2 regions of the Thiorhodovibrio frisius genome follow, and region 2 is predicted to be linked to the other one. Evidence: predicted binding sites of a transcription regulator. Region 2 holds the regulator's gene; the other holds the start of a gene.
What was found. The regulator FliA, encoded in region 2, starts transcription of late flagellar genes. The targets are predictions, from matches to a motif close to GCTAAAGTTNNNNNNNNNNCNGCCGATA.
Positions count from the first base shown of each region.

Region 1: Thiofri_RS04770 (YjfB family protein) is a predicted target of FliA. The motif match lies at 6,180-6,207, and genes of this name have one in related genera.

Region 1 is NZ_CP121471.1:980,213-991,386, reverse strand. Features, by position in the region: gene Thiofri_RS04805 (FHA domain-containing protein) at 1-182, opposite strand, end outside; gene Thiofri_RS04800 (hypothetical protein) at 433-921, opposite strand; gene Thiofri_RS04795 (hypothetical protein) at 1,291-2,373, shown strand; gene Thiofri_RS04790 (OmpA family protein) at 2,370-3,128, shown strand; gene Thiofri_RS04785 (HDOD domain-containing protein) at 3,303-4,166, opposite strand; gene Thiofri_RS04780 (HDOD domain-containing protein) at 4,426-5,652, opposite strand; gene Thiofri_RS04775 (hypothetical protein) at 5,812-6,132, opposite strand; gene Thiofri_RS04770 (YjfB family protein) at 6,294-6,503, shown strand; gene Thiofri_RS04765 (putative metalloprotease CJM1_0395 family protein) at 6,632-7,288, opposite strand; gene Thiofri_RS04760 (AAA family ATPase) at 7,747-9,498, opposite strand; gene Thiofri_RS04755 (hypothetical protein) at 9,963-11,138, shown strand.
Region 2 is NZ_CP121471.1:4,983,373-4,994,546, forward strand. Features, by position in the region: gene flhB (flagellar biosynthesis protein FlhB) at 1-952, shown strand, start outside; gene flhA (flagellar biosynthesis protein FlhA) at 952-3,054, shown strand; gene flhF (flagellar biosynthesis protein FlhF) at 3,132-4,379, shown strand; gene Thiofri_RS22735 (MinD/ParA family protein) at 4,366-5,190, shown strand; gene Thiofri_RS22740 (RNA polymerase sigma factor FliA) at 5,364-6,116, shown strand; gene cheY (chemotaxis response regulator CheY) at 6,182-6,568, shown strand; gene Thiofri_RS22750 (protein phosphatase CheZ) at 6,629-7,423, shown strand; gene Thiofri_RS22755 (chemotaxis protein CheA) at 7,493-9,655, shown strand; gene Thiofri_RS22760 (protein-glutamate methylesterase/protein-glutamine glutaminase) at 9,659-10,780, shown strand; gene Thiofri_RS22765 (chemotaxis protein CheW) at 10,949-11,174, shown strand, end outside.

The DNA.
Region 1 (11,174 bases), 1.4 Mb from region 2:
ACAAAGAGACCCTCTTCGCGCCAGAACAGGCGAGCATGCCGGTCAGCGACCGAATCATCGAACAGCCGCAGACTGGCATCCTGCCCGCTACCGATCAGACAGTCATTCTCAGGCTTCAGAACGACGCGCCCGATCGCGCTGCGCTGGGTTCGGAATTCCAGATCGAGAGTCCGCTGGTCCACACATCCCCCTTGACACAACTTGCAATACGATGCGCAATTTAGCGCATTCTGGCGTGCGGGCGAAACAAAAGATTGGCGCGAATCCTCAATCAGCTCTCGCACGCAAGCAGAACCCTGATTTCATGCGCAATGCGGACAGCGCCAAAAAGGCCGCTCGGGCCTGGCTACGAGCTGGGGTGCCGAACTGGGCTGGGGACTGGACGGGAGCTAGCGTTTGGCCAAGGCGAGTGATCGCGCCTTGTGGCAGGTATCAGACCAAGATATTTAACTGTCTGCTGGGTTCTTCGGACGGGAGCGCGATCCGCACGGCCACCTCAACGCGCTGGCGCATTGCGCTGCTGGCGATGGCCGTTTCCTCGTCGCTGCGACTGGCTAGGGAGAAGGTGGGAGATTGGACTGCTTCAGCGCCTGATTGACCGCCTGATTGACCGCCTGATTGACCACCTGATTGACCACCTGATTGACCACCTGATTGACCACTGGCAGCGACCCGAGCGCGAGCACCAAGCTCGGCAATACTCGGGAGGCCTTGCGCGGCGGCACCCGGCTGCTCCTGAGCGAAGCTTGAGTCGAAAGCGGCCTGTCGTTCGGAGAAGGGCGGTTTTGCACTGCCCTCATCGGGCGCATTCAGGGCGCGGGCAGTTTCTGGACGCACGGCGACCTGGCCGAGCCCGAGGCGCTCTGAGCCCGTTGGACGGCCAGTTGGAACTAAGGGTACATAAATGGGCGCATCGATCATTGTGAGGCCCTCCCATGCTTGTGATGCTCTGTTACTTCAATTATAGCCCAGAGCCACTGATTCATCAGCAGGCGCGTTGCCAACGCAGTCTCGATTCAAGCTTATCGCACCAAAACGGGCGGCCGGCGAATTCCAGCAACGAGACAAACGTCAAAGTCTCGACAGTCGCTCCCGCACTCGCGTATTTGCGCTGCTAACAGTATAATTAAAGCTCTCCAACACTCTGTTATAATGATCTTTTTTCCTATTGGCACTGAACCTGCTTAACACCTGTCAGAACGCGAAAGGTCGCATGCACAGCCCCGCGCGCCGGTGTTGCGGATGCCTGGTCTTGTCGCTGCATCTCACTGGCACCAGAGCAGGTTTATTATGTTTGATTCCATTGCCCTTGGTCTAATCACGACCCTCAACCAGCTCGATCCCATTGTGGTGATCGGCGTCTTCACACTGCTGCTGCTCGCGATGTTTGCCGCCGCACTGATCACCACGGCGCGCGGCCGTACCAGCGCCTTCGCGCTGAGCACACCAACCCTGCTGACCACGCTTGGCATCCTTGGCACCTTTCTCGGCATTGCCATCGGGCTGCTGCAATTCGACGTCACACAGGTTGAATACAGCATTCCAACGCTGCTCGAAGGACTCAAGCTCGCATTCATCACCAGTATTGTCGGCATTGCGCTCAGCGCCGTGCTGCGCTTCGTGCAGGTGCTGAGCGCCGGATCAGCCGCCGGGAACAATGGCACGCGGGCACAACCCGGACAGAAGGACGACCGGCGCCAACTTGAACTGGCCGAAGCCCAACTCGCCGCCACCCAGGCGCTCAACAACGGACTGAAAAGCTTCGATCAACACCTGAATCAGACCATGGAAACGCATCACCAACGTCTGATGAAGGGCATGGACAATTTTGCCGCGCAGTTGAGCGAACTGGGCTCGCGCCAACTGGTCGCCGCGCTCGAAGAAGTCATTCGCGACTTCAACGACAAGCTTGGCGTGCAGTTTGGCGAGAACTTCCGCCGCCTCGACGGGGCCGTGGGCAAGTTGCTGGAATGGCAGGACCAGTATCGCCAGCAGATGGAAAGCCTTGGCAGTCAACTCGAGCGCGCCACCGCCGGCGTCGCCAAATCCGAGGCCAGCCTAAAGTCGCTCACCCAGCAGGCGTTGCAGATTTCCCAGCATGTCGCGGACCAGCAAAGCACGCTGTCCAGCCTGAGACGCGAAACCATGGAGCTTGAAGCCCTGCTCGGCGCCATCGCGGAATTGCGCGACAAAGCCCAGGACGCCTTCCCGGCTATGGACAAACGGCTCACAGCCATGCTCGAGAGCATCGAAACTGCCGTGCTCGCCGCGCAACACGCAGGACACGCCTTCATTGAGCCGCCGCCGGCACATCGCCCCGGCCGTCACAACAACCCTGACTTCCAGGGCATTCCACTGGGTGAAAAACAATGAGTGTCATCAGCCTTTCCAATCGCAGCGCAATGGCGGTCGAACCCGACGGCGACAGCCACTGGCTGGTGGTCTCGGACCTGATGGCCTCGCTGATGATGATTTTTTTGTTCCTGGCGCTGTTGCACATGGTGCAACTTGAGCGCAGTCATCAGGTGGAGACCGAGGTACGGGTCACCGCAGCCGAGCTACGCCAGGCAATTTATCTGTCACTGGAAGAGGAATTCCGCGCCGATCTGCCGCGCTGGAATGCCGAGTTCGACCGCCCAACCCTGACGCTGCGCTTTCGCGAACCTGAGGTGCTGTTCGACAGCAACTCGGCGCGCATCAAGCCTGAGTTCGAGGCCATTCTGCAAGACTTCTTGCCGCGCTATGTCCGCCAGCTTGAGCCTTTCCGCGAAGTCATTCGTGAAATTCGCATCGAGGGACATACCTCGAGCGAATGGGGACCAGATAGCAGTCCGCTCGATGCCTATTTTGCCAATATGGCTCTAAGCCAGCAGCGCACCCAGGAGGTGCTGCGCTATGCCTATGGGCTTGATGCGGTGCAGCAGGCGCAGTGGTTTCGCGCTCGCGTTGCGGCGGTGGGTCTGTCATCCTCACGCTTGGTGCGCGATGACCGGGGCGTAGAAGATGCCGAGGCCTCCCGGCGAGTGGAATTTAGCGTGCTGACCAACTTCGAGGCCAGTCTGCTCGCGGGGCGCCCGCTGGAACAATCCGCCACGAACGCCCAGGGTTCCAGCCACCCCGCAGAATAAAGCTTGTTGTTTCGGTAACATTCCAGGCCGGCCGGCTCAGCGACTCACGCCTGGACCATGACGGTTAGCGTCAAAAAGCCGACGCGCTGCCTTCTGGCCTGGCTGAAAGTCTCTATCTACGGGGGATGATTACCATTAACCGTAATGATTAACCGGACTGATTGGCCGGGCGGGTTAATCAGCCAACTCGGGGTCATGCAGAGCCTCGACCGAGATAACCTGGTACTGAGCCTGCTCAATGACAGGCAACAGGGCATCCGCTGCGATCCCCAAAAGCGGCCATACGCTTGGATCGATCGGCGGCGCGTCGGACCAGTCGCGCGAATCGAGCTCGGCAAGATGGGCACCTGTGTTGGCGATATGCACCAGGGCGACAGCTTCGCGAGAGCCCTCGGGTGCTGCAGCCGGGTCATGGTGGTAGCGCAAAATATCACACAACACTGGCGGCAAACCCCAGCATTCGGCCAAGGCGCCGCCAAGCTCGGCATGATCGAATCCCAACTGATCATGCTCGGCGGTCTGGGGGCTAATTGCCTGAGGCGCGCTTAAGCTGTTTAGGAAGGCGCGCTGAGTTTCTTCCGGCGCTTGCGAAAACAGCACTAGCTGACCCAAGTCATGCAGTAAACCGCCAAGAAAAACAACACCATCAAGCGGCCGATGGGTCTCTTCCGCCAGCAGGCGGGCAATCACCGCGCAGTAGGCCGAATGACGCCAAAAAAATTCCAATGGCAACAGGTGCTGCTCCGGCAGACGGTCGGCCGCCCCAGTGACAGCACCGGTAATCACCAGGCGGCGTACTTGCTCGCGTCCGAGCAGTGCGAGAGCCCGATCCACCGAATCGACCGTGCGACTTGGCGAGAAAGCGGCACTATTGGCAAGACGCAGCAGCATGGCCACCAGCGCAGGGTCCTGCGCCAGCGTCTTGGCAATCTGCGCCTGTGCGCTATCCGGATTATCGAGCAGACGCATGACCTCACCCACCACCCGGGGAATGGCCAGCAACTTGCCGGTCGACTTGACGAGCGATTCAATCGTCATGGATGACAAGACAGGACCTCCCATAGTGCGCAAGCATCTCAAGCATCTATAGCCTTAACCGATCCCAACGACCGATTTTCTGGCCTTGGTCTTCTTCAGTTTAGCTGCAAGCGCGGAAATTGGTTAAGGACGACACAGCAGAGTTGGTTACCAGTCGCTCTACCCGGCATCAGCGCCAAGCACCAAGGGCCAGCACCAACACAGACAAGCGCCAGAACAGCAATGGGGCGATCCCTTACAGCGGTGGTTAAGCAACTGTTCAGGTCTCGAACATACTTTGCAAACGGTCAAGGGCCGCCTCGCTTCCCTCAAGCTCTGCCAATGTCCCATCTTCGCCTGGGGGTTGCATCCCCAAGCACGCAAAGGCCGGAATCTCAGCCGCCGGCGGGCGGGGCTGGCCATGATGCGCCAATGCCGCCCAGCGCGCGACAATGCTCAGACTGGCATAGTCCGGTTCAGGTGCCTGATAACTCCAGTTTGTACTTTGCTCTGCCACCGCGACCAGGTCAGAGCCAAGTTCCCAGTAGTTAATGACCAGAACACCGGTAACGCTGAGGAGTTTTTCCAGCAGTTCGTCGAGCTCCTGGCGCCCTCCCCCCGCACTGCCGCGCTGATCAAAAAACTGGATAATGGGCACGGCACCAACGCGCGCCAGCAGCCCGGCCAGCAACGCGCGGTCCTGGTCGAGCAGATTCAATTTCTGTGCGAGCAGCGAACAGTAGGCCGATCTGAGCACACCTTCTGCCCAAACCTCGGCAATCGCATCTCGCGCCACCTGATGCTTTGCTCGAAAAATCTGACGCAAGGCCAGATTCGTCGCCAGCATCCGGGTGTTGGAAAAACCAATTCGGACCACAGCATCCCGCACGGAGGTGATTTCCTTCGCCGCGCGAAAGCGGGGACTATTGGTAGCATGAATCAAGGCACCAGCAAGGGTGGCATCGCTCTGTATCAGCTCGGTCAGCTCAGCAATGCCGGCATCCGGGTCGGCTGTCAGCTTCTGGATACGCAACGCAACCTCTGGACGCGCCGGCAATTCCAGCCTATTGGAATTGATCTGCTCGTAGAGCTCGGTGAGAAAATCCCCTTCGGCGTCATCAAGGTCCAGCTCATTGAGCTGCGCGCCATCGCCGCCCATTTCTGACAACAAGGCCGCCGGCACCCCAAGCAGCAAACACCGCGCCTGAGTCACAATGGCGTCGTCCTCGCAGCCCGTCTCATCGAACAACTCAACCGGATCACTGAGACCAAAGCAGCTGTCGATTTCGCGCTCGAGCCCATTGCAGGCGCGCACGACATTCCCATCGACTAGAAATAACCGCTGACCGCTGAGTTGATTGTCGGCCTGGCGCCGGGCCAAGCGCTTGCCCTTGTCGAGACGCAGCAATCTTGCCTGCCCCGCCAATTCGGCGCGCGCTTGTTCGGACAGGCCTTTGGTGATTTCCATCTGCGCGAGCACGGCCGATGGAGTAATGCCCTCAGACATTAATTCAGCTCCCAGCAGTCAAACCAACTCTCTAAGGCTGATAGTCTAGCAAGAACCGGGCTGTGGGGAGAGAAAACAAACCAGAAACGGGTGGGACTTCAAAAAACCGACCAGGAAAGATTGGCCAACGCAGTGAAGACCAGCAGGAAACAGAGCAGACTAGCTGTCCAGCCGAGGGCGGCGCAGGTCGCCAAGACTCCAAAACTGGTCGCCACGCAAATAACCGGCCGAAACCTGATCAACCAGCGCCATAGGACGCCCACAATCATCGCGCTCGGACACCCAATCGGACGGCAGGGAATCGAGCAGGTGCACGCTCGACAGACGTCCGTCATCGGTCAGGCACAGGCGCACCTGCCCGTCAGCCCCGTGGCGAAAAGCCGGCAAGAAACCAGCTGCAAGCGCCGGTGACTGCGCGGTATCTGCGGCGACGGGTGGGGGTGAGAAAAGTGATTGGGTAACGGCTTGTTGCAACATCATGGGTCTGATCCTCGCGGTCATCTTAACTCAATCTAACGACACATCGGGGTCAAACTTTAAGCAACGCGGCCGATACAGGAGAGGATGGGCGGGAAATGATCGTCACTCCCACCGCCCCAGCTTCGCCCAATCGACGATCACCCAACTGACAGGAGTCATTGATGGATATTTCTTCCGTTTCAGGCGTCGCGAGCCTAGCGACCAATTCCAACAACGCCCAAGTCAGCGACGCTGTCGGTATCTCGGTACTGAACAAAGCCTTGGATGCACAGGTTCAAGGCGCGGCGGCCCTCATCGAGAGTATTGCCGAGACTCCGCAGGCAACCGCCTTGCCGGACAATGTTGGCGGCAACGTCAATGTGACGGCCTGAGGTACAACCGACATTGAGGTGCCACTAAAAGCCCTCAAGCAAGCCTCCCGGACAAGCCCCCCCAGGACAAGCTCCCCCAGGGCAAGCCCCACCCCAGACAGCCCCCCGAGCAAGCGACAAGAAAACTTTCAGGCAAATTGGTTTAAGGCCGCGCCGACTGGCGCGGCAAAGAATCCGGCGAATCGCTGCCCCAAGCGGCCACTGGCATCCGTGGTGGCGGCAACCCCGGCAGCACTGCCCTCTGCTGCCTCACCGGGCCTGTCCCGGGCTTGATCAAGCGCATCGGACATCTCACGCTGATTCTCCTGCAACAGGTCGCCGCGCGCCTGGGCCTCCATGCTCCGCGCCTGCGAGGCAACCCGCTGATCCTGGGACGAGGGTTCCGCTGGCGCCAGTGCCGCGCGCAGAATCACCCCAGCCTTCTCCATGGTGGCTGCGGGATCGTCTGGCACCGGTGAGGTATCGATAGACACCTCACCACCGACCGCGTAACGCTTGCCGTCGGGGCCGGTTTCATAGTCATAACTCGGCGCCTTGGTGACATAACGGCCACCTGCCGCCACATGCGCCTGCTCGTGTGCGCGCACTTCCATATCGCGCTGGCGCAGATCCTGGACTTCGCGTTGCTCTTCGGGGGCGAGTTCCTGCTGCGATTTCTCTTCATTGCCCGGCTCATCGTCGAGTGCCGCAGGATCTTCCTTGGTTTCATCTTCATTCGCTGCATCTTCCGCAACGGCTCCCTGAGAGCTGGCTCCCTGAGAATTGGCGACCCCGGACTCAGCCATCCCAGTCGCCGCCACGTCCGCGTTGGTCGGCGAATTTTGAGAAAACTGCGAATCCTGGGGCGCCAGACGCCCGGTCGCTTGATTGAAGGCTGTCATTTTTCCAATGGCAGCGCCAGCTTCGGCCGCCGGGGCCGGATAGGGGAAAGCCGGAGAGCCGAAAGCCGCAGGCGGATTCTGAGTGCTCCCTTGGTTCGCAACTGGCGCTGATTGGCCTTGGGGCTGGCTTAATGGCTGGCCCAATGGCCGAGCGATAATCGCACGCGCGCCTCCAGGCAAGCCTGGATACACGAAACTATAAGGGTGCGCTGCGAAACCTATCTGCATGTTACTGTTTTTGCGCTTTAAAAAAGTTTTTCAACCCGGCCTACAATGGGACTTCTGCGAAACCTCCGGACAATAATGGGTAACGACCGATTGCTTCGCAACTTAAACGCCGATCTTCGCCTCTGACATGCGCACTATTCGCGCAGCGACTGTCGCACCGAATCAATCGAACGGACCCAGTACCCCTGTTCACGCAACGCGGCAGGCAACTTCTCGAGCGCGCGCTCGGCATCGGCGCGCGCGGGATAGGCACCAGCAAGCACGATCACAAAGTCCTGCGATTTACTGCGCGTCGGCACAAAACGCACATCCAGATTGCCAAATCCCGCCACATGCTGTCGTGCCGCGGCAACCGAGCGCGCGGCGGTCAGTTGAATGGTGAAATGCTCGCCCGACTGCTGCAAAATCCAGTCGCGGTCCAGCCCGCCCGATCCGCTCTCGGCACCATCCGTGCCAGCCGCACTGCTGCGCTCTGCCGAGTCCTCGGACGACGACTCGGTGCTGTCCGTCCCCGCCTGATTCCCGGCGGCATCGGGCAGCGCTGAATCGGCTCCAGCATCGGCGGCCTCAGCCGTATTCTCCGCCACTGGCTCACCGGGAAGAATCGCGGGCACATCCAGTTCGCGCCGAAGCGGCTGCTCCACAGCAGGCGCTGACGGTTGCGGCCCGACCAAGGGCACCCCCGGCGCAACAGGCACTTGCCGAGGGCGCGGAGCGACAGGTAGCTCCCTCGGCGGCAAACGCAGCGCGGGGTCTTCCCCCTCTGAACCGGGCAGTTGCCAAACAAGCGGCAGCAGAAGCGCGAGCAGGCTGAGCACTGCCACTCCCGGAACAAACCAAGGCCGATTCCACACCGGCAAAGTCTCCCCGGCTGGCGCTGCCTGGCTCTTCTTTGCGCGGGCCTTGGTTTGCCCGGAGCGTTTTCCACCCCGAGCGCGATTCTTGGCGGTGGACGACTGACCTGCGCGTGCCGCGCCCTGAGCACCATCGGGACGCGCACCACTGGATGCACCCGCACGCAGAGATTCCTTCTCAGACGACTCTAGGGCCTGGCTCGACGCATTGCGCAGCGCCTCTAGCGCAGTCATCGCCGAGACCATAGCATCGGCCGGCGCTTCCCCCCGCGCCGGAGCGGATGCCGCACTGGGTGCCTGGTCGAAGCTATCACCCTGCCCAGCGGCAAAGGATGCGCCCTGATCGCAGCATTCCTCCAGCCAATCCTCGGCCAGGGCATTGAGATACTTCGGCAGGCCGCTGCTGCTGGTATGCAGCCGATCAATTAGTTCGCGCCTTAATAGGGTATCGGGTTGCGCATGCCCGGCCGTCAGCAGGCGGTGGCGTAGATAGGCGTGCGTCTGCTCGCGATTAAAAGCGCGGAGATGGAGCCTGAGCACCTGGGCATCGGCCTCAGCATCAAGACCCGGCAGCGGGTTGGCGGCAAATGCCGGGTCGCCCACCAGAAACAAGCGCGCGGTGGCACCCAGACGCTCAAGCAACTGCCGTCGCAACGAAAACAGATGCTCCAACACAGACCCACCTAGCAGATGGGCATCGTCGATGGCCAGCAGAAGCGCCCGCCCGGCGCGCAGGCGTTCACCGAACAAATGCAGCAAGGACGCGCTTGCGTCCTCGCTGCCCAGTTGGCCCAGATGGAATCTGAGCGTGGCGTCGACTGCCTCGAAGCCGACCTTAGGCCGGGCGCGAAAAGCAATCAGATCGGTATCGTCCGCCACCAGACTCAAAATCTGTTGCAGCTGGGTACTGCGTCCCACACCCCCAGCCCCCGCCAGCACCAACACGGCGCTCGGCTCAGCTAGCGCGCGTAACCCCAGGTCCCCAAAGCCATCAAGCAGAGCATCGCGGTAGAGCGCGGAATCTTCCGGCACCGGCCCAAATGGCTCAGTTCGCAAACCAAGCTGCGTGAGGCACTCTGGAGTCAGCGACATAGCGACAAGCCACCGCCGCACGCGGCCTCGTCGGAACTCTCAAATCGGCTCTCACCGCGTGCGCGAGAGCCCGAGAGCATCATCTGAGGTTCGCAAAAAAACAGTTGATCAAAAACCATGACAGCCAAGGCAAGAAAATCACGCCACAGGGCAAGCAATGGGCGGGACACCAGCCTGCTGCCCTCCAGTCTCTCAGCGGCCAACCACTATACCTCAATGACGGCCACACCGGCTTGCGCCATCAAGGCACGCGCGGCTCGGACAGCGGTCCGGGAGGCGTTTAGGTTCTCACCATCTGACCCGTTAACCTCATTAGACCCAAAGTAGAGACGGCAGATGCAAACCGGTCGCAATCCGCCTGCATCCCTCCTTATGACACCAGTCGGACCCGGAGTGATCCACCGATGAAAATTGCCAGCTCGGACATGCTGCTGCAAAGCCAGCATAAAGCAGTCAAGGAACACGAAAGCCACGAGCGCCTGAACATGTGGGTAGGTGATCGCCCGAATAACAACGCCAACGCCAACGTCAACACCAACGCTAGCGCTCGCGCCGCTGGTCAGGCACTCGCTCAGGCTCGGGCCGATACCCTTGAACTGTCGCTGCGCGCGCAGGCCGCGCAACCGAAAAAAGCCTTTGCCCCCGCATCCGGTGCAAAAGCCTCTGGCGCAAAAGCATCAGGCGACGTCGACGAAACCCAAATGAGCAACAAAGACGAGCTAAAGCTCTCGCTGCTCAAGAAGATGATCGAGTCCATGACCGGCAAGAAGCTGAAACTGGCCCCCCCTGGCGAATTTGCCAAGAAGATGGAAGAAGCCAGGGGTAAGGCCGAGGCCACCGCTGCCGAACTCAACAGCATTCACGCCCAAGCCACTGCCCAGCCGGCCAACGACAGTGAGAACCAGAGCGCTGGCTTTGGCATCGAGTACGACTCCTACGAGCGCCACTACGAATCCGAATCCACCAGCTTCTCTGCGCAAGGACAAGTCACCACGGCTGACGGCAAAACCATCGACATTTCCGTGGAGCTGAACATGAGCCGCGAATTCCTGCGCGAGCAATCCGTCAGCATTCGCGCCGGCGATGCCCAGGTCAAAGACCCGCTGGTGCTCAATTTTGGCGGCAACGCGGCCGAACTGACCACCACGCGCTTTGAATTCGACATCGACTCCGACGGCCGTTCGGACCAGATTGCCTTTGTCGGCCCCGACAGCGGCTTTCTCGCGCTTGATCGTAACAAGGATGGCAAGGTCAACGATGGCTCCGAGCTCTTCGGTCCCGCCACTGGCGAGGGCTTCGCCGAGCTGGCCGAGTACGACGATGACGGTAATAACTGGATCGATGAAAACGACAGCGTGTATCAAAACCTGCGCATCTGGTCCAAGACCGCAGATGGAAAGGATCAGCTCGTCGGACTCGGCGAGCGCGGCGTTGGTGCCATTTACCTGGGCAATATCACCACCCCGTTTGAGCTAAAAGACCAGGACAACGCCTTGCTCGGGCAAATCCGTTCATCAGGCGTGTTTCTGTCCGAGCGTGGCTCGCCCGGCACCATCCAGCAAATCGACCTCGCTGTCTGACCCGGGCCGAGATTTTCTAGACCCACCAGCACTCAA
Region 2 (11,174 bases):
ACTGGAGCGCGAGCTGCTGTTCGACCCGGCGGCGATTCCGGGCTATTTCGGCGCCCAGTTCGGCCGTGCGTTGCTGAACCTCGCCCCCCTGCTGGGGCTGCTCACGGCGGCAGCCATGATCGGCCCGGTCATTATTGGCGGTGCCAATTTTTCGTCAAAAGCGCTGGCGCCCAAGTTCAGCAAGCTCAACCCTATCAAGGGAATGAAGCGCTTCGTCTCACCGACCGGGCTGATGGAGCTTGGCAAGGCGCTAGGCAAGTTTGTGCTGGTGGGCGGTGTGGCCGCGCTGGTGCTCTCGACCATTGTCGATGAGGTGCTGACGCTTGGCGATGAACCGGTCAAGCAGGCCATTGTGCATGCCGCCCATCTGGCCGCCTGGGTGTTTCTGATGGTCTCCGCAGTGCTGATTCTGATCGCGCTAATCGATGTGCCCTATCAGCTGTGGAACCACAACAAGCAGCTCAAGATGACGTTGCAGGAGGTCAAGGACGAGCACAAGGAGACCGAGGGCAAGCCCGAGGTAAAGGGTCGCATCCGCCAGATGCAGATGGAAATGGCGCAACGGCGCATGATGTCGGAAGTGCCCAAGGCCGATGTGATCATCACCAACCCAACGCACTACGCCGTGGCCATTTCCTATAAGCCAGGTGTCATGGGTGCGCCGCGACTGCTGGCCAAGGGTGTTGATGAGGTGGCCTTTAAGATTCGCGAGCTGGCCGGCGAGCATCTGATCACTGCGGTCGAGGCGCCCAGGGTGGCACGCGCGATTTACTTTACCACTGAGCTGGAGCAGGAAATTCCCGGTGGACTCTTCGTCGCCGTGGCGCGCATCCTCGCCTATGTCTATCAGCTCAAGCGTCCGGATGCGCGCCCGACCATGCCGCGCGACTTGCCGGTGCCGGACGAGTATCTTGACCCGGCCGCCGCGCGCCAGGCTCGCAAGGCTCGCTAATGCCCACCATCGCCGAACGCCTCCAATCCCTGCGCGGCTTCGGGCTCGGAGCGCCGATACTATTGATGGCGCTGCTGTCAATGCTGGTGCTGCCGCTGCCGCCCTTTGTTCTGGATATTCTCTTCACCTTCAACATCGCCCTGTCGCTGGTCGTGATCATGGTCGCGATCTACACCCCGCGACCCTTGGACTTTGCCATTTTCCCAACTGTTATCCTGATCGCCACGCTGTTGCGTCTGGCGCTCAATGTGGCCTCGACCCGGGTGATTCTGCTCAACGGCGCCGATGGCACGGGCGCAGCTGGACGGGTGGTGCAGGCCTTTGGCGACTTTGTCATCGGCGGCAACTTCGCCGCCGGCCTGGTGGTTTTCTCCATTCTGGTCATCATTAACTTTGTGGTGGTCACCAAGGGCGCCGGTCGTGTATCAGAGGTCAGCGCCCGCTTCACTCTGGATGCCATGCCCGGCAAGCAGATGGCCATTGATGCGGACATGAATGCGGGTCTGATTGATCAGGAAACCGCCCGCACCAGGCGCGAAGAAATCGCCCAAGAGGCAGACTTTTACGGCTCCATGGACGGTGCGAGCAAGTTCGTGCGCGGCGATGCGGTGGCTGGCATTCTGATTTTGTTTATTAACATTATTGGCGGGCTCATCATCGGCACGACGCAGCACGGCATGAGCTTCAACGATGCGGCGTCGAACTTCGTCCTGCTGACCATTGGCGACGGTCTGGTCGCACAGTTGCCATCGCTGCTGCTGTCCTCGGCCACCGCGCTCATTGTCACCCGCGTGTCTACCTCGCAGGACATGGGCAGCCAGGTGAGCAAGCAGTTGTTCGAAAACCCCAAGGTACTCTATGTATCCTCCGGGGTCATCGGCATCTTGGGTTTGATTCCCGGCATGCCAAACCTGGTGTTCCTGGGGCTGGCCAGCATGCTCGGCGGCGCCGGCTATCAGATCAGCCGGCGCGCACGCGAGTTGGAGGTCGAGGAAGCCCAGCAGGCGCTACCACCTGGGGTTGAGGTGCCCACGGAGGAGACGCGCGATCTGTCATGGGACGATGTGCCAGCGGTGGACCTGGTCGCGCTCGAGGTCGGCTACCGGCTGATTCCGCTGGTCGACCGCAGCCAGGACGGACAGCTCATGGGCCGCATCAAGGGCGTGCGCCGCAAGCTGTCGCAGGAACTGGGTTTTCTCATTCAGCCAGTGCATATTCGCGACAACCTGGAGCTTGGCCCCAATCAATATCGTCTTGCGCTTCTTGGGGTGAATGTGGCCAATGCCGAGGTGTTCCCGGATCGCGAGCTGGCCATCAACCCCGGACAAGTGTTTGGCAAGGTACCTGGCACCCCAACCAAAGACCCAACCTTTAATCTCGATGCACTCTGGATCGACCCCTCTGATCGCGACGCGGCTCAGGGTGCGGGCTACACCGTGGTGGACGCCGCCACCGTCATCGCCACCCATCTATCACAGGTACTGCGCGAGAACGCCTACCGGCTCATCGGCTATGAAGAAGTCCAGCATCTGCTCGATCAGCTCGGACGGCGCTCACCAAAGCTGGTCGAGAACCTGTTCTCCAAGCAGCTCTCGCTCGGCGCGGTGCTCAAGGTGCTGCAGAATCTGCTCGCCGAGCAGGTGTCCATCCGCGATATCCGCACCATCGCCGAAACTTTGGCGGAACGCTCCCAGACCAGTCAAGATCCCGACACTTTAACCGCCACCGTGCGGGTCGCGCTGGCGCGCTCCATCGTGCAGGACCTGGTCGGCCCCAGTGATGAGCTGCCTCTGATTGCGCTCGACCCATCCTTGGAACAGCTCTTGCATAAGTCCCTTCAAGCCAGTCAGGGCGAGACTATCGGGATCGAACCCAGCCTGGCCGAGCGAGTGCAGCGTGCGGTAGCCGACGCGGCCCGCCGCCAGGAAGTAGAAGGCGCGCCGGCAGTGCTGGTGGTGGCACCGGAAATTCGCTCCTGGATCTCGAGCTGGCTGCGCGGTGCGGTGCGCAATTTAACCGTGATCGCCTTCACCGAGATCCCGGACAACAGACGCATTCGAGTGGTCGCGACCGTCGGACAAAACGATGCCCGCGCCGCCTGAAAGCGAGGAAACATTAGCGATGGGCTTTAACCGGCCCTGGTGAGATTCACCCCCTTGGAGCTTGATGGAGAGCACAAATGAATGTCAGGCGATATCGAGCGAAGGATATGAGCGATGCCATGCGGCAGGTGCGCGAGCAACAGGGGGCGGACGCTGTGATCCTCTCCAGTCGCCGGGTGGAGGGGATGCTCGAGATCGTGGCGGCGCTTGACACTGAGGACGCGCCGAGCGCGCATTCGGCGCCGGCACGCTCTGCCGGGCGCTCAAGCGCAGCCCGGTCCGCAGGCGGACGCGGCCAGGTTTCGGTCGATTCGGACCTTGACGCCATGCGTCGCGAACTCACCGATCTGCGCCATCTGCTGGTCCAGCAAAATGGCGCCAGCGAGAGCGCCCAGTGGGCCGCACGTCATCCGCTGGCAGCTGAGCTAGTGGCGGGTCTGAATGAGTGCGGCTTCAATGAAAAACTCGCGCGCAGCGTTGCTGGCGGCATTCCCGAGGACACCAACATCGAAACCGCCTGGTCGCGGGTACGTGCGCGCCTGTCATCGGCGTTGGTCACCGAGCAACCCGACATCCTCGAGCGCGGCGGCATGCTGGCCCTGGTTGGACCCACAGGCGTTGGCAAAACCACCACCATCAGCCGTCTGGCACTGCGCCAGATTCGCCGCATGGGACGCGACGCCATCAGCCTGGTGACCCTTGATCGCCAGCGCCTGGGCGCCTATAAGCAGCTCCAGGCTTTCGGCCAAATGGCCGGAGTGCCGGTGATGCTGCTAGAAAACGAGCGCGAACTGGCCGATCTGGCAGTGCGCGCCGGCGACGGGCGCCTAGTGCTGGTCGATACCGCCGGGCAGGCCGCGCGCGATGTGGCCGAGCAACGCCTGTTCGCCCAGATTCGCTCCGAAATCGATCTGGAAACCTGGCTGGTCATCGCGGCCACCCATCAGGGGCGGGTGCTGCGCCAGGTCTTGCATGCCTTTCAGGGCAGCGACCCGAGCGCGCTGGTGCTGACCAAGGTCGACGAGGCCGAGCAGCTCGGCGAGACCCTGTCAGTCCTGCTCGAACAGCGCCTGGGACTGGCCTTTTATAGCGACGGTCAGGGGCTGGCCGAGCACTTGCACGCCATCGACACCCTGTACCTGACGCGCCTGGCACTGCGCGAAACACCGCTGACGCGCAGCGCTCCCATCCGTGCACCAGCACAGCAATCGCCGGCCCGCCCGCTGGGCTCGGCCGCCATCGCTGATCGCCTTGGCCCGTTGGATCAGGGTATGATTCTCGAGTCCGTGGTTCCATTCAGGAAGAGCGCTCATGTCGGCCTATGAGTCAGGGCTGAAAATTCTCGCCATCGCCAGCGGCAAAGGTGGCGTTGGCAAAACCAATGTATCGGTCAATCTAGCCGTGTCTCTGGCCCGGCTGGGCCGGCGCGTCATGTTGTTCGATGCCGATCTGGGGCTAGCCAATGCCGATCTGCTGCTTGGCCTGCGCCCCGAGCGCACCCTGCATCATCTGGTCAGTGGCGAGGTCGAGGAGCTGAAAGACGTCCTGATCGAGGGGCCTGAGGGCATTCTGCTGATCCCCTCGGCCTCGGGTATCGCCTCCATGGCTAACCTGACCCCGGCCGAGCATGCCGGACTGATTCGTGCCTTCAGCTCCTATCGCGACCCTCTTGACGTGCTCATCGTCGATACCGCTGCCGGCCTGCAAGAATCCGTCACCAGTTTTTGCAAGGCGGTACAGGAGGTGCTGGTGGTGGTCTGTGACGAGCCGGCATCCATGACCGACGCCTACGCGCTGATGAAGGTGCTGCATCAGGATCACGGCCTGCGCCGCTTCCATCTGGTCTGCAACATGATGGCGAACGCCGATGCCGCGCGCCGCCTGGCGCAAAAACTTTCAGCTGTTCTGACGCAATATTTGCCCGAGGTCGTGGTGGATGTCTCTGCGACCATCCCGCTTGATGAGCATCTGCGCCGCGCGGTACAAAAGCGCGTGCCGGTGGTAAGCCTGTATCCTGGCAGCCCTGCGGCGCGCGCCTTTGGCGAGCTGGCAAGGCGCGTCGACGGATGGAAGACCGCGCGCGGGGTAAGCGGCGGCCTTGGTTTCTTTGTTGAGCGCATGCTTGAACAGGCATAAGTGACTGGCGCGACCATAGCGTGAAACAGCCGATTGATCATTCGGAGTGGGAGGGAGGCATCAGCGTCAGCCTAACTGTTACCCTTGCGCTTGTGACCTTGGTTCCGAGCGACAATAATTGAGGCTGGCGCTCGATCAAGTCGATCACTGGGAGGCGTGACCTTGCATCCGTCATGACTGCGAAGCGACCCCTTCAGGGCTATCAAAGCGATGCGGACGCGCAGTCGCCTGAGCAGCTCATTACCGAACATATTGACCTCGTGCGGCGCATTGCGCACCACCTGATGGCGCGGTTGCCGGCGTCCGTGCAGGTCGACGATCTGATTCAATCAGGTATGATTGGCCTGATTGAAGCGGCGCGTCAGTTTCAGGGTGGGCAGGGAGCCACCTTTGCCACCTACGCCGGTATTCGGATTCGCGGTGCCATGATCGACGAACTGCGCCGCTCGGACTGGGCACCGCGTTCGGTACATCGCAACAGTCGCCGGATTGCCGAGGCCATTCAGACAATCGAGGCGCGCGAGGGGCGCGGCGCGCGCGACCGAGAAATCGCAGCTGAGCTTGATGTCAGTCTCAATGACTTCCATGCCATGCTGCAAGACAACGCCGGCGTGCATTTGCTTGGGCTTGATGAGCTTTTCGGTCAGGATCGCGATCCGGATCGACTACTGCCGGCCGATGGTTCGACCCCGGTCGAGGCACTCGAGCGCGACGACTTTCGCGAGGCGCTGGCTAAGGCTCTGGAAAGTCTGCCAGAAAAGGAACGGCTGGTGCTGGCGCTCTACTACAATGAAGAGCTGAATTTGCGCGAGATAGGCGCCGTGATGGGGATTACCGAGTCCCGCGTGTGCCAGATCCGGAGTCAATCCGTTCACCGGCTGCGGGCGCGTCTGCAGGAGTGGATCGGCTCAGGCACTGAGACCTAAGCTTGCGCACAACGATTTTTTAAGTCGCGGTTCTGATCGCTAACTGGGCTGATAGGGAGCTGAAAGTGGACAAAGGCATGAAAATTCTCATCGTGGATGACTTCTCCACGATGCGGCGTATCATTAAAAATCTTTTGCGCGAGCTGGGATTCAACAACACCATGGAGGCCGACGACGGCAGCACTGCGCTACCCATGTTGAAAAACGGGGATTTCGACTTTCTGGTCACTGACTGGAACATGCCGATCATGCAGGGCATTGAACTCCTCAAGGCGATTCGCGCCGACGAACGGCTCAAAGAATTGCCGGTACTGATGGTGACGGCCGAGGCCAAGCGCGAGCAGATCATGGAGGCGGCCCAGGCTGGCGTAAACGGTTATATCGTCAAGCCCTTCACGGCCGAAACGCTGAAAGAAAAGATCGAAAAAATCTTCGAACGGCTCAAAGGCTGATCGTCGCGCCACGCGGGCGCCTTGGTGTCACTGGTCGTGCCGACGTGAGACAATCAATCTATGTCAACACAACAAGATGCAGAGCAGACGCTACAGCTTGAACTGGCGCGGTTGCTAATCGAACAGCTCGAATCGGGGCAAATCGACGCGGCAGGTCTGACCATTCAGCGCTTGGGCGCGCCCTATGAACGCGAGTTGTTCGAGGAACTCGGGCGTCTGACGCGCGAACTCCATGACACCCTGCGCAGCTTCCGCGACGACTCGCGGCTGCTTGAGCTGACGCGCGCCGATTTTCCGGATGCCAAGGAGCGCCTGAATCACGTCATCACCATGACCGAACAGGCAACGCACCGCACCCTGAATGCCGTCGAAGAAGGCCTGCCCATTGCCGAGGCACTGCACGCGAAATCGGCGCGCTTTGCCGAGAGCTGGGCCAAGTTCCGCGGTCGCGAACTCGACGTGACCCAATTTCGCGAACTCACTTTAGAGCTTGATGAATTCCTGCGCGACGCCACCGATGAAACCAAGCGCATGGGCCATCTGATGTCAGAGATCATGATGGCGCAAGATTTTCAGGATCTGACCGGCCAGATTATCGCCCGTGTCATCCGCCTGGTGCAGGAGGTCGAGGATAGCCTGGTCGGACTGGTGCGACTCTCCGGCGAGCGCCTGGAGCCGGAGAAAATCCAGTCGGCAGACGCTGCCGCAAGTGCCAAGAGTGCCGCAAGCGCCAAAACCGCTGACGACCAGCTAGCGGCGCAAGGGCCTGCCGTGCCCAACACCAAAGATACAGAAGCCGACGTGGTTGCCAGTCAGGACGATGTCGATGCCCTGCTCTCGAGCCTCGGATTCTGAGCCTGCGTTCAGCCGGATGCCGCTTGAAACCGCTAGCCTGCATGAGCTTCACCAGCAAGAGTAATGGTCATGGCCATCGACCCGAATGACGAAATTCTCCAGGATTTTCTTGTCGAAGCCGGCGAGCTGCTTGAGGGTCTCAACGAGCAGTTGATCGACCTAGAGCAGGATCCCGACAACAAGGAGCTGCTCAACGCCGTTTTTCGCAGTTTTCACACCATCAAAGGGGGTGCGGGGTTTCTTAGCCTCGATCCCATGGTGTCGGTCTGCCATCGTGCCGAGGATATTTTTAATCTGCTGCGCAACGGCGAAAAGCGCATTGACGGCTTTTTGATGGACTCCATCCTGCGCGTGCTTGATGTATTGAACGTCATGTTCAACGACATCAAGTCCGGGCAGGACCCCGAGCCGCCGCCTGCGGCCTTGCTCACCGATCTCGACACACTTGCCGTGCCGGGCAATGCCAGCCCGCCCGCAGCCGCGACAGCGCCAACTCCGGAACCGGAAGCAGACCCCGAACCTGCCCCCGAACCCACCCCCGAACCCACTAGGCAAACAGCCACAAAGGCCGAGGCCGCTGGTAACACGGGTGAGGTCACAGACGCGGAGTACGACAACCTGCTGGCCGCCATCAGTGGTGAGCCCGGCAGCGAGGCGACGCCTGAGGCAACCGCACCCGCTGCCGAAACGCCTGCTCCGGTGGCCGCACCCGGCAACAGCGATGAGATTTCGGACGACGAATTCGAGGCACTGCTCGATCAATTACACGGTTCCGGTGGAGCGCCCAAGCCGGTCGAGGCGCCCCCGCCCGCTAAAGAGCCCGAGAAGCCGGCGGAAACGCCATCCGCATCCGCGCCATCCGCATCCGAGCCGGCACCCCCGCCCAAAGCTGAACCAAAGCCAGAGCCTAAACCAGAACCGACGCCAGCGCCCGTCAAGCCAGCCGAGGAGCAAAAGTCTGCCCCGGGCGACAGTGCGGCGGCTGCCAAAGCACCCGCGCGCAACCAAACCAATGCACAGGTAGAAACCTCGGTGCGCGTCGACACCCATCGCCTCGACGAGATCATGAACCTGGTCGGCGAACTGGTGCTGGTGCGCAACCGGCTCAGCATGCTGCGCTCCCAGATGGGCGATGACGAGGTGTCCAAGGCCATAGGTTCCTTGGCGCTGGTCACGGCCGATCTGCAAACTGCGGTAATGAAAACCCGCATGCAGCCAGTCAAGAAAGTCTTCGGCCGCTTCCCGCGTGTGATCCGCGATCTGGCGCGCAACCTGGGTAAGGAAATTGACCTCGAGACCTTCGGCGAGGAGACCGACCTGGACAAAAACCTGGTCGAGGCCCTGGCCGACCCCCTGGTGCATCTGGTGCGCAACGCTGTGGACCACGGCATCGAGTCCCCCGAGGATCGTGTGGCCCATGGCAAACCGCGCAAGGGCAAGGTGGTACTCGGCGCCGCGCAGGAAGGCGACCATATCGCACTCATCATCGAGGATGACGGCCGCGGCATGGACCCGAACGTGCTGCGCGCGAAAGCCGTCTCTAAGGGCCTGCTCGAGCCGATGATGGCCGAACGCCTGTCTGATCGTGATGCCTTCAACCTGATCTTCATGGCCGGTTTCTCCACCAAGGAGGTCATCTCCGATGTCTCCGGTCGCGGCGTCGGCATGGATGTGGTCAAGACCCGCATCGGACAGCTCAACGGCACGGTCGAAATCGACTCCGAACTCGGTCGTGGCACCAGCCTGCAAGTGCGCCTGCCGCTGACGCTGGCGATTCTTCCCGCGCTGATGGTAATTCTCGACCACAGGCGCTTTGCCATTCCGCTGGCCTCAGTGTCCGAGATTCTGGATCTTGATCTGACCAAAAGTCATTTCGTTGATGACCAGGAAACAATCATGGTGCGCAATCACGCACTGCCGCTGGTTTACGTGGGGCGTTGGATTCGCCCGGATGTCCCCATTGATCCCCGCGAAGAGGCGCATGTGGTGGTGGTCCATTTTGGCCAGCGCAAGGTCGGGCTGGTGGTGGACGGGCTCGTCGGCCAAGAGGAAGTCGTCATCAAGCCGCTGGGGCTTGGTTTAACCAATGTACCCGGTCTGGCTGGTGCCACCATCACTGGAGATGGTGGCATTGCCTTGATACTGGATGTTCCCGAACTCATGCGCACCATGGGCAAGGGTGGATTGATCAGCCGCGGCGCGCACAGCCGGGCAGTAGCTGCGGGGGTTTAAATAATGGCGTGTCGTGTGGTTGTAGTTGACGATTCCGGCTTTTTTCGCCGACGTATTGCCGAGATCCTCAATGCCGATGTCGGCATTGAGGTGGTAGGGACGGCGGCGAACGGGCAGGAGGCGATCAAGCTCGCCAAGGAACTCAAGCCGGATGTCATCACCATGGATATCGAGATGCCAGTCATGGACGGCATCACCGCAGTACGGCACATTATGGCGGACACTCCCTGCCCGATCCTGATGTTCTCCACCCTGACCACCGATGGTGCTCAGGCCACGCTCGATGCGCTCGATGCCGGTGCGATGGATTTTCTGCCTAAGCGCTTCAACGAGATGGCCGGCGACGAGGAGAGCGCCAAAGCAATGCTGCGCCGGCGCGTGCGCACCCTGGCGCGAAGCCGCGTGCGTGCATCCACCCCAGGCACCACAGCCAGACCCGCACCGGGGGGAACGCCCGCGCGCCCATCAGGCCCGTCCGCCACGCCTCCGCCCGCCAGCGGGGCACGTCCGGCAGAGCAAGTATCCAAAGCTTCGGACATCAATCCAGGCAAGCTGAAATCCGCGCGCGCTGTACTGATTGGAACCTCCACCGGCGGCCCGGTGGCGCTCCAGGAAGTGCTCAAGCATCTGCCCAAAACTTTTCCGCTGCCCATCGTGCTGATTCAACACATGCCGGCCAGCTTCACGCCCGCTTTCGCCGAGCGGTTGAACAAACTCTGCCAGATCGAAGTGCGCGAGGCCGCCAATGGCGACATGCTCAAACCCGGCTTGGCGCTGCTGGCCCCGGGCGGCATGCAGATGCTGCTTGAGGGCGGTTCAGCCACCCGAATCAAGATCACCGACAGCGAGCCCGGCACCATCTACAAACCCAGTGTCGATATCAGCTTTCAGTCGGCGGTAGCGGCGCTGCGCGGCCAGGTGCTGGCGGTGGTGCTGACCGGCATGGGCGCGGACGGTCGCGAGGGCGCCCGCGCGCTGAAAGGGCTGGGCGCGAAAATCTGGGCGCAGGATGCGGCCTCCTGTGTGGTTTATGGGATGCCGGCAGCAGTTGCCGAAGCCGGTCTGGCGGATGATATTCTGACACTCACAGAGGTCGGGCCAGCACTGGTCAAGGGCTTCTGCTGATTTGGCCACTTGGCGTAACGACCTAAGGTCCATAGCCCCGGCTAAACTGGAGAATGAATCTGCTGTGCCACGGTAAGCTTCATAGCCCCGGCTACCCCGGAGAATGAATCTGCCGTTTCACAGTAACAATCCGCATAATGCCGCAGCCTTAAACAAGAGTAACAAGACATGACCGCACCACAACAAGGGCCGGATGGCGCGTCCAACAATTCCTCGTCCTTCGTCACCTTCAGCCTGGCTGAAGAGACCTACGCCATTGATGTGCTTCAGGTCCAAGAGGTGCTGAAGGTGACCGAAATCGCCCCGGTGCCCGGGGTGCCGAATTACATCCTTGGCATCATCAACCTGCGCGGCGATGTGGTAACCGTCATCGACGGGCGTCGCCGTATGGGCC